3 regions of the Rahnella sp. AN3-3W3 genome follow, and region 1 is predicted to be linked to each of the others. Evidence: predicted binding sites of a transcription regulator. Region 1 holds the regulator's gene; each other region holds the start of a gene.
The links. Region 1 encodes PurR, which represses purine synthesis genes. Its sites were predicted from a motif close to CANGCAAACGTTTGCNTG; they were not measured.

Region 1 (3,859 bases):
AAGGCGCCAGCGCCGGCGAAAGTGCCACTAAAGGCATAATGCTGGCGAAGGTTTTTTTAGCGACATCCGCTGAAAAACGGTCCACCACGATTGCCTGCCAGGTCACTGCGGCTGCACAGACGCCCATGGCCTGTAAGAAACGCAGCGCCAGAAGGGCGCGCACGTTCTCGACCCAAATCACGCCCAGACAGCCGACGGCAAACAGCATCAGACCGAGCAGTAAAACCGGTTTGCGGCCAATGCGGTCTGACAGCGGTCCCCACAGCAATTGTCCGATGGCGAATCCGCCGAGAAAAATACTCAGGCTGGCGCTGATCATTCCCGGACTGGTCATCAGGCTGGTTTGCATTGCGCTGAACGCAGGGAGGTACATATCTGTGGCTAAAAAGCCGAGCATGCTCAGGCCAGCCAGATAGAGCATAAATCCAAAGGAGGGTTTCATTATTATCTCGTTAATTTATTTATTGCAGATGATTTGATGCAGGGATCTGTTCGGAGGCAGATTTTAACGCTTTGATAACAGCGTTGTGAAACGTTAATATTTGCACTCTGCTATCAAAAATATTGAAGGCTAAAGTATGTGGTCAGAATACGCTCTGGAAGTCGTTGATGCGGTGGCAAGAACCGGAAGCTTCAGTGCGGCGGCACAGGATCTACATCGGGTGCCTTCTGCCATCAGCTACACCGTTCGTCAGCTCGAACAATGGCTGGCGGTGCCCTTGTTTGAACGTCGACACCGTGACGTCGTTTTAACGCCAGCGGGCAAAGTTTTCGTGGATGAAGCGCGGGTTCTGATAAAAAAAATGATAGCTACACGACGCCAGTGTCAGCAGGTTGCCAACGGCTGGCGGGGCGAGTTACGTATTGCTGTCGACAGAATCGTTAAACCGGCAAGAACCCGGCGACTGGTGCTGGATTTCTATCGTCATTTTCCTGACACGGAACTGATTATTCATTCCGAAGTGTTTAATGGTGTGTGGGACGCACTGGTTGACGGACGTGCTGATGTGGCAATCGGTGCGACGCGTGCGATACCGGTTGGTGGACGTTTCAGTTTTCGCGATATGGGGTTTATGGACTGGCACTGCGTGGTCAGCTCGCAGCATCCGCTGGCGCAGTTACCGGGTGCGCTCAGTGATGACCAGCTCAGGCCTTATCCCGCATTATGTCTTGAAGATACCTCGCGGACGTTGCCCAAGCGTGATACCTGGACGCTTGATAACCAACGGCGTCTGGTTGTGCCGGACTGGACCTGCGCGCTTGAATGTCTGAGTGAAGGTTTATGTGTGGGAATGATGCCGGTACATCGCGTGAGCCATCGCATTGAGCAGCAGACCTTGCAGGTTCTGGCGCTGGAGAATATCTTCCCTGACAGCCCGTGTTGCCTCACGTGGGACCAGAGTAATCCGTCACCTTCACTGGCGTGGTTGCTGGAGTATATGGGTGATACAGAAACGATGAACCGTGAATGGTTGCGGGACTGAGAAATAAAACGCCTGCAAAAGCAGGCGTTATAAAAGATTAAAGGCAAACATTAACGGCGATAGTCACGGTACGGGCCATCGGCCACCGAACGACGCTCAACCAGTTTCGGATGCACCTCGATGGTCTGTGATTCTTCACGTTTGCTGACGATGCGGTCGAGTAACATAGTAAAGGCCATCTCACCCAACCGTTCTTTCGGCTGATGGACGGTCGTCAGTGCCGGAGAGAAGTACCGCGCATTACGCACGTTATCGTAGCCAATCACCGAAATATCTTGCGGAACGCGCAATCCGAGCTCATCAGCGGCGCAGATTGCGCCCATTGCCATGACATCGCCCCCGCAAAAGACGGCGGTGGGGCGTTGTTTCTGCATCAGAATCTTATGCATCGCCTGATAACCTGACTCCGGCTCGAAATCGCCCTGAACCACCCATTCTTCACGAAGCGGGATATTGGCTTCCGTCAGCGCTTTGACAAAACCCTGGAAACGACCGCCGCCGGTGTTACGCGCCAGCTGTCCCGGGATCACGCCAATATCACGATGCCCTCGTTCGATCAGATAGCGTCCGGCCATATAACCGCCTTCGAAAGCATTATCGATAATGCTGTCGGTGAAGTTTTTACGCGCTTCGCCCCAGTCCATCACCACCATCGGAATCGAACGATACTCTTCAAGCATATTGAGTAATTCGTCAGGGTATTCTGCGCACATCACCAGCAGACCATCGACGCGTTTTTGCGCCAGCATTTGCAGATAGGCCTGTTGTTTTTCCAGATTATTGTGCGAGTTACACAAGATCAGCGTATAGCCTTTGGAGAAGCAGCTGTTCTCGACGGCTTCAATCACCTCGGCGAAATAGGGCGCTTCACTGGAGGTTGCCAGCAGACCAATCGTCTTGGTGTTATTCACTTTAAGACTACGGGCTACGGCGCTCGGAGAATAATGTAGCTCTTTAATGGCAAGCAGCACCGCTTCCCTGGTTTCTTCGGCGACGAAACGTGTTTTATTGATGACGTGCGACACGGTTGTAGTGGAAACGCCAGCGCGCTTTGCGACATCTTTAATCGTTGCCATGTAAAGAATGACTCCTGAACTTCCGTGCTTCAGCACGTTAGCATTATGTTAATCGTTTGCTTGCGTTGATTACACTGCGGACATCTAAAAGGGCAGTGTAATCATTGGGTGGATTCTTCAGAATGAGGCGTGAAATGCTCTCGGGTGAAATCGACCGGCACACAGGCGTGTTAACCGACAATTTTCTCTTATAATGCATGAAAGTGGAAGTAAAATTGTCATGTTCGCATTGTCATTCAGCAGAAGATTTTAAAAGTGAATTATGCGAAAATGCGTTGGCACACATTTAGTGTGGCTAAAAGAAACGCCACAACTTGATCCGAAAGGGGGTTTGATGGACAGCAACCTGAAATTATCGTTGATCACCACGGTATGCGCTTTGCTCATGATTATCGCTTTCAGCTTCACGGCAGTGATGAACTAATCTGGCACTAAGACAGTAGTGAGACGCAACAAAAAAGGGCGATACCTTTCACAGGAATCGCCCTTTTCAATTTTACGCAGTGACCGTTACCGCCGATACTCTTCCCTGCAGAAACTCTTCGTTAAGTGCTATTCAATGGCTGATTAGCGAAACCTCAGACTTAACGAATTGTTTATTATCGGATTGTTTTTGGGGTCATCACCCGACGCGCGCCAACATAGTGGTCTTGCCAGTAATCGTCGCCCAGTGAGGTGATTTTGATGTCTTCACCGGTTCTTGGCGACTGGATAAATTTGCCGTTGCCAACATAAACACCCACATGATCCGCTGCGCCGCGGTTGTTGATTCTGAAGAACACCAGATCACCGCTTTCAAGTTCGCCACGTTTCACCGGCGCTGCATCGCGCAGGTGGTACATCTCGTTTGCCGTGCGCGGCATTTTAATGCGGATCAAATCTTTGTAAGCGTAATAGACCAGACCGCTGCAATCAAAACCGGTATTCGGAGAAGTTCCTCCCCAGCGATAAGGTTTGCCGACCTGGTGCATCAGCTTAGTCATCGCCGTTTGTTGTGCATGCTGATAGCGTTTTTTATGTGTCGCACTCAGCGTAATAGGTTTGGTGTCTTCTTCGCGTAATTTTTTACCTTTACGGTGTCGGCCATACGCTTCTTTCTTGCTGATTTTTTCACTGCTGTTTTTGGCAAGCGCTCGTGATTTAGTGGCTTTTTCTGTCTTTTTCTCGGCCCGCGTTGTCCTGAGTGTTTTTTCTTTTTTGCTTTCGGCCCGGGTCGTTTTTACGCTTTTCTCAGAAGTTGTCTTGCGTTTGACCAGTTCGGTGCTGCTGACCTTCTTCGATTTTGATGCTTTTTCCTGA
Region 2 (3,859 bases), on a different contig from region 1:
GCACTTCCTGCATCAGCATAAAGCGGAGCCGGAAACCTTCTATCCGATTGTGCGCGTGCGTCTGACGAAGATTAACGACAAGGTTGCCACGGATATCATCAAACCGGACGATGCTGGCGGCGAAGCTGTGAACCGTGAGCTGAATCTGACCTGGATGGAGGGGCTGCCGGATCATAATCCGCTGGTCGCGGGCGACGGGCCACCGAAGGCCGGTGAAGTGTCGATAGATGAAGGGCTGGCGGGGCGCCTGGGGCTGAAGCCTGGCGATACCGTGACCTTTAGCGGCGATACGCAGGAATTCAGTGCCAAAATCACCAGCCTGCGGAAAGTGGACTGGGACAGCCTGAAGCCGAATTTCTACTTCATCTTCCCGCCGGGTGCGCTGGATGCACAGCCGCAAAGCTGGCTGACCAGTTTCCGTTATCACGGGGATGTCAGCACCATTACGCAGCTAAACCGCCAGTTCCCGACGCTGAGTTTGCTGGATATTGGTTCTATCCTGCGGCAGGTCGGTCAGGTCTTACAGCAGGTGAGCAGGGCGCTGGAAGTGATGGTTCTGCTGGTGATGCTGTGTGGTGGATTGTTATTAATCGCGCAGATTCAGGTCGGTATGCGTCAGCGCCGTCAGGAGCTGATCGTTTACCGCACGCTGGGGGCCAGCAAAAAAATGCTGCACCGGACGCTGTGGTGTGAGTTTGCCGTGCTTGGTCTGGTGGCGGGTATCGCTGCTGCGATTGGCGCGGAAGCCGCACTGTGGCTGCTGCAACGCAAAGTGTTCGATTTCCCGTGGGAACCGAATTACCTGATGTGGATTGCGGTGCCGGTGGTTAGCGCGGTGTTGTTGTCCGTCTGCGGTGGCTGGCTGGGTGTGCGGTTGTTGCGGGGGCGGGCATTATTCCGGCAATACGACGCGTAGTTTCTAAACTCCTCCCCCTGCGAAGGGGGAGGCAGGGAGGGGGTTTTAATGGCAAACTGTTTGTCAAAGCACACTTTAACTATGAGATTTTGACCTTAATACCCCACCCCAACCTTCCCCTTCGCAGGGGAAGGAGGTGCTCAAATCAAAGCTTTTCAACTGCCCATTCAATGCCGCTGGCGTATTCTGACGGCAGCATCGGGACCAGTGCGTTGAGAGTGTCTTTCAGCAGGCTGGCGCTGGCGTCGTTGAGATTCAGGTGTCCGACTTTACGACCCGGACGCACGTCTTTCTCGTACCAGTGCAGATTGACCAGCGGCAGGCTCAGCCAATCTTCTGACACATCCGTGCCAATCAGATTCACCATCACCGACGGCGTACTGACGACCGGTTTCGGCAGCGGCAGACCAAGGATGGCGCGCAAATGCATCTCAAACTGGCTGTAGGACGCGCCGTTTTGCGTCCAGTGACCGCTGTTGTGAACGCGCGGAGCCAGCTCATTGATCAGCAAACCTTCGCTGACCACGAAACATTCCATCGCCATCACGCCGACATAATTCAGTTCGTTGAGAATGGCTGACAGCATGCTTTCTGCCTGCTGTTGCAGGGCTGCGTCCGGCTGCGGCAATGCGACGCTGGTGCGTAAAATGCCGTCCTGATGCAGGTTGTGGGTCAGCGGATAAAACACAGTGTTGCCGTCGTGACCGCGTGCGCCCACCAGCGAAACTTCGCCGGAAAAATTGATGCCCTGCTCAACGATGCATTCGCCGTAGCAATCCTGCGGCAGAGTCTTTTCTTCGCCAGAACGTAAGCGCCACTGACCACGGCCGTCGTACCCGCCGACGCGACGTTTAACAATCGCCAGTTCGCCAAGCTGAGAGAAAACCTGCGGCCATTCGGCGGCATCAGCCAGCAACTGCCACGGCGCAGTTGCCAGACCGAGCTGGTCGAGCAACTGTTTTTGCGTCAGGCGGTCAGCCAGGCGTGGGAAAATCTCGCGGTTAACAAACGCGTTGTGCGTTGCCAGTTCGCGGGTCAGTGCAGTTTCCGGCCAGCGTTCGATTTCAGCGGTGATCACGCTTTGCTGATATGGCACGGCTTCCGGTTCGGCATCAAGCCCGACGGGATACACGGCGATGCCCAGCGGTTCACCAGCCTGACGCAGCATCCGGCCTAACTGACCGTTTCCAAGGACGCAAACCGGCTTCATGCTTCCTCCCGCGGATCGGGATTATTCAGCACTTCGTCAGTTTGTGCAGTGCGCCATGCAGCCAGATTTTTAGCAATCTCAGCATCGTGAAGCGCCAGAATTTGTGCGGCCAGCAAAGCGGCGTTAGCTGCACCGGCTTTTCCGATCGCCAGCGTACCGACCGGAATACCACGTGGCATTTGTACGATGGAATACAGACTGTCGATGCCACTCAGGGCAGCACTCTGAACCGGAACACCGAGTACCGGCACCAGCGTTTTTGCCGCCAGCATGCCTGGTAAATGTGCTGCGCCACCGGCACCCGCGATGATCACATCAAAGCCATTGGCAGAAGCCTGCTCAGCGAAAGTGAACAATTTATCCGGTGTGCGGTGAGCGGAGACGATATCGACATGGAAAGGAATATTCAGCGTTGTGAGAACTTCGGCGGCGAACTGCATGGTCGCCCAGTCACTTTTAGACCCCATAACGATGGCGATTTTTGCCGGGGTAACGTTGGATGACATGTCTTTAAAGCTCCTGTGATTCGGAAATAGAAACTGCGAGGGCGCAAATGATAACACGCTCCGAGAGGGAGGAAAACGGTTGCGTGGCCGGAAAACGGCGCATTTTTGATGAGAAGTTGGCGGCAGATTTGTATAATCCAAACCAATATATTAAAGACAAACTTGAGTGGAAACTGATTTATGACGCAGGCTTTACTGGCACCGATTTATGATTTTCTTCACTGTGAAACGCCCGCTCTGTGGGTGGATGTGGCGCTGGAAAATCAGACGGTCATGCTGATTGACCACGCTAACTGTGAAAAGAAAGCGGCGGCGACGGCGATGAGCCTGATGACCAAATATCTGGACCGCACAGAACTGCTATTTTGTGCGGCGCGTCTGGCGCGTGAAGAACTTCATCACTTTGAACAAGTGGTGGAAATCATGCAAAAACGCAATATCACCTACACCCAGCTTTCACCATCGCGCTACGCCAGCGGCATGATTAAACATACCCGCCATCACGATGATCTGAATATTCTGGTCGACCGGCTGATCATCGGCGCATACATCGAAGCGCGCTCTTGCGAGCGTTTTGCCAAAATAGCGCCGCATCTCGATGAAACCTTGTCGCGTTTTTACACTTCGCTGCTGCGTTCTGAATCACGGCATTTTGCCGATTATCTGGCGCTGGCAGAGCAATATGCCGGAACGGATATTAGTGAGCGGGTAGAGGAGTTTGGCAGGATTGAAGCGGAACTGATCTTAACCCCGGACGAGCAGTTCCGCTTCCACAGCGGTGTACCCGTCTGCGGACTTAAAACGGGAAGCTGATCAGCTCGACGTTATCGGCGGTGACTTTCACCATCGAACCTTCTTCGTGCCATGCGCCGAGTACCACACGATGGCCGGTTTTGTTTCCGAGCGTGACATCGTGAATGGCTGGCCGATGGGTATGGCCGTGGATCATCCACTCGACGCCAGCCATCTGCATTTCGCTGACCACCGCCTGCGGGTTCACATCCATAATCTCCAGTGATTTACCCTGATTCGACGCCTTACTGTTAGCGCGCATTCTGGCAGCAATACCCAGTCGCCATTTCAGTGGCAGCATCAGGAAAAGTTTCTGGATAAACGGATTGTGGACTTTTTTGCGGAAGTTTTGATACGCGACATCGTCGGTACACAGCGTGTCGCCGTGCAGGATCAGGATGCGGCGTCCGTACAGCTCGAGCACTTTTTTCTCCG
Region 3 (3,859 bases), on a different contig from region 1:
CATGCAGAACCCTGAAGTACTTCGCGCCATGAACCCGATGTGGGCGGTTAACTTCTTTATCGAGCATAAGTCGTTTTCCTTCCTGGCGCTCGGTGCGGTCGTTCTGTCGATTACCGGCGTGGAAGCGCTGTATGCGGATATGGGGCACTTCGGGAAATTCCCGATCCGTCTGGCCTGGTTCACCGTCGTGCTGCCTTCTCTGGTGCTTAACTACTTCGGTCAGGGCGCATTGCTGCTCAAAGATCCGGAGTCGATTAAAAACCCGTTCTTCCTGCTGGCACCTGACTGGGCTTTAATTCCGTTACTGGTGCTGGCGACGCTGGCGACTATTATCGCGTCTCAGGCTGTTATCTCCGGAGTGTTTTCCCTGACCCGTCAGGCGGTGCGTCTGGGCTATCTGCCGCCGATGCGCATTATTCACACCTCAGAAATGGAAGCGGGTCAGATTTATATCCCGGCCATTAACTGGCTGCTGTATTTTGCGGTGGTTATCGTTATCGCCAGCTTCGAGCATTCGAGCAACCTGGCGGCGGCATACGGTATTGCTGTGACAGGTACGATGGTGCTGACCAGTATTCTTTCCTGTACGGTGGCGCTTAAAAACTGGCACTGGAAACCGTTCCTTGTGGGGCTTTTGCTGATCGGTCTGCTGTTTATGGATATCCCGCTGTTCGCGGCGAATGCCACGAAACTGTTCTCCGGCGGCTGGTTGCCGCTGACGCTGGGTCTGTGCATGTTTATCGTCATGACAACCTGGAAAAGCGAGCGTTTCCGCCTTATGCGCCGCATGAACGAGCACGGCAACTCTCTTGAAGCGATGATTGCGTCTCTGGAGAAATCCCCGCCGGTTCGCGTTCCGGGAACCGCGGTGTATATGTCCCGCGCCATCAACGTCATTCCGTTTGCCTTGCTGCATAACCTCAAGCACAACAAAGTGTTGCATGAACGCGTGGTACTGCTGACGTTACGCACCGAAGATGCACCTTATGTGCATAACGTCCGGCGCGTCACTATTGAACAGCTTTCGCCGACGTTCTGGCGTGTGGTCGCGAGTTACGGATTTAAAGAGACGCCGAATGTGGAAGAGGTTTTCCACCGCTGTGGTCTGGAAGGGCTGCCGTGCCGGATGATGGAAACCTCATTCTTTATGTCGCACGAATCGCTGATCCTGACCAAACGCCCGTGGTATCTCTACTTCCGTGGCAAGCTCTTTATGGCACTCAGCCGTAACGCCTTACGCGCACCGGATCAGTTTGAAATTCCGCCTAACAGGGTGATCGAACTCGGTACGCAGGTAGAAATTTAACGCTAATTTCTGCCGGTCACAGGGCACCTTCGGGTGCCCTGTTTTATTATCGCTTTCTCCTTTCTGAAACGACTAACTCAAATTTCCGTGCGGTTTCTGAATCATTCAGCGAAACGTTTCGACGCTGATCACAATTCCATCACTTGTCCGTTGCCATGCGTGGTGAAGTTAATAAACTCATCCGTGAGCGAAACGTTTCGCTGTAGGAGTTCACAATGAAGAAGTCAACGCTGTTAAATGCCGAAATCTCACATGTTATTGCCCGGTTAGGTCACACCGATCAGCTGGTTATTGGCGATGCCGGACTTCCGGTGCCAGCAGCTTGCCAACGCATCGATCTGGCTCTGACCCAGGGAGTTCCCACCTTTTTACAAGTCTTAGAGGTAGTGACACATGAGATGCAGGTTGAGCGGGCTATCCTCGCCGAGGAAATCCTCACTAAAAATCCTCAACTCCATGAAGCATTGCTCGCCCAATTGACACAACTCGAACAACACCAGGGAAACACCATTGCTTTGGATTACGTCAGTCATGAGGCATTCAAAGCGCAAAGCGAAAAAAGTCGGGCTGTGATCCGCAGCGGGGAATGTTCGCCTTACGCGAACGTTATTCTGTGTGCCGGCGTAACCTTCTGAGGCCTTTATGCAACCTTTGCTGCAACTGACAGGCATTGATAAAGCCTTTCCCGGCGTTAAAGCACTTTCCGGCGCGGCGCTCAGCGTCTATCCGGGACGTGTGATGGCGCTGGTGGGAGAAAACGGCGCGGGCAAGTCCACCATGATGAAAGTGCTGACCGGCATCTACCAGAAAGATGCCGGCTCAGTACATTTTCTGGGCAAGGAAACGGCGTTTAATGGCCCGAAAGCTTCTCAGGAAGCCGGAATTGGCATCATCCATCAGGAACTGAATCTGATCCCTCAGCTGACCATCGCTGAAAATATCTTTCTGGGCCGTGAGTTTGTGAACGGTTTTGGCCGCATTAACTGGAAAAAGATGTATGCCGAAGCCGATAAACTGCTGGCGCGCCTGAACCTGCGCTACAAAAGTGATCGTCTGGTTGGCGAATTATCAATTGGCGATCAGCAAATGGTCGAAATTGCCAAGGTGCTGAGCTTTGAGTCGAAAGTCATCATCATGGATGAACCCACGGACGCCCTGACCGATACCGAAACCGCCTCTTTATTTAGCGTGATCCGCGAGCTGAAAGCCGCAGGCTGTGGCGTGGTGTATATCTCCCACCGCATGAAAGAAATCTTTGAAATCTGCGATGACGTGACGGTATTCCGTGACGGGCAGTTTATCGCTGAGCGTCCGGTCAGTTCGCTGGAAGAAGACACGCTGATTGAAATGATGGTTGGCCGCCGTCTCGAAGAACAATATCCGCGTATAAATCATCAGCGCGGTGCGCTGCGTCTGCAGGTGCGTGATGTCAGCGGTCCGGGTGTGGATAACGTTAGCTTTGATCTGCACAGCGGCGAAATTCTGGGGATTTCCGGTTTGATGGGCGCAGGCCGCACTGAACTGATGAAAATTCTCTACGGTGCATTGCCGCGTAAAAGTGGCTATGTGTCGCTTGACGGACGCGAAGTGGTCACGCATTCACCGCAGGACGGACTGGCAAACGGCATCGTTTACATCTCTGAAGATCGTAAGCGCGATGGCCTGGTGCTTGGTATGTCAGTGAAAGAAAATATGTCACTGACTGCGCTGCGCTATTTCAGCCATGGTGGCGGACGTCTCAGGCATGCGGAAGAACAGCAGGCTGTCGGCGACTTTATCCGTCTCTTCAATATTAAAACGCCGTCGATGATGCAGACAATCGGCCTGCTTTCCGGTGGTAATCAGCAAAAAGTGGCGATTGCCCGCGGATTGATGACGCGGCCAAAAGTCCTGATCCTCGACGAACCGACGCGTGGCGTTGACGTCGGTGCCAAAAAAGAGATTTACCAGCTTATAAACCAGTTCAAGCGCGAAGGGCTAAGCATCATCCTGGTTTCCTCAGAAATGCCGGAAGTGATCGGCATGAGTGACCGTGTTTTGGTGATGCATGAAGGTCATTTAAGCGGTGAATTCCCGATAGAACAGGCTACGCAAGAAGTGTTGATGGCAGCCGCTGTCGGCAAGCAATACGGCGTGACGCAGGAGTAATCAGATATGAGTTCTCAGACATTGCCAGCCAAGAAGCGCTGGATCAGTAAAGAGTGGTTGTTGGAGCAAAAGTCTCTGATTGCGCTGCTGGTGTTGATTGCCGTGGTTTCTTCCATGAGCCCAAATTTCTTCACGCTCAATAACCTGTTTAACATTCTTCAGCAGACGTCGGTCAACGCCATTATGGCGGTCGGCATGACGCTGGTGATCCTCACCTCGGGTATCGATTTATCCGTCGGTTCTCTGCTGGCGCTGACCGGCGCGGTGGCAGCCTCGATTGTCGGGCTGGAAGTGAATGCATTAGTCGCGGTGGCTGGCGCGCTGGCGCTCGGTGCCGCCGTCGGTGCGGTGACCGGGGTGATTGTCGCCAAAGGCAAAGTGCAGGCGTTTATCGCCACGCTGGTC

Region 2: purE (5-(carboxyamino)imidazole ribonucleotide mutase) is a predicted target of PurR. The motif match lies at 2,701-2,718, and genes of this name have one in related genera.
Region 3: rbsD (D-ribose pyranase) is a predicted target of PurR. The motif match lies at 1,492-1,509, and genes of this name have one in related genera.

What each region holds. Positions count from the first base shown of each region.
Region 1 covers NZ_JYDG01000020.1:39,424-43,282, reverse strand. The annotation lists gene punC (purine nucleoside transporter PunC) at 1-442, opposite strand, end outside; gene punR (DNA-binding transcriptional activator PunR) at 579-1,484, shown strand; gene purR (HTH-type transcriptional repressor PurR) at 1,535-2,560, opposite strand; gene UC15_RS26240 (YnhF family membrane protein) at 2,823-2,984, shown strand; gene UC15_RS07830 (C40 family peptidase) at 3,160-3,859, opposite strand, start outside.
Region 2 covers NZ_JYDG01000013.1:124,047-127,905, forward strand. The annotation lists gene ybbP (putative ABC transporter permease subunit YbbP) at 1-916, shown strand, start outside; gene purK (5-(carboxyamino)imidazole ribonucleotide synthase) at 1,062-2,126, opposite strand; gene purE (5-(carboxyamino)imidazole ribonucleotide mutase) at 2,123-2,632, opposite strand; gene UC15_RS05880 (tRNA-(ms[2]io[6]A)-hydroxylase) at 2,813-3,445, shown strand; gene lpxH (UDP-2,3-diacylglucosamine diphosphatase) at 3,429-3,859, opposite strand, start outside.
Region 3 covers NZ_JYDG01000100.1:4,548-8,406, reverse strand. The annotation lists gene kup (low affinity potassium transporter Kup) at 1-1,306, shown strand, start outside; gene rbsD (D-ribose pyranase) at 1,522-1,941, shown strand; gene rbsA (ribose ABC transporter ATP-binding protein RbsA) at 1,949-3,454, shown strand; gene rbsC (ribose ABC transporter permease) at 3,461-3,859, shown strand, end outside.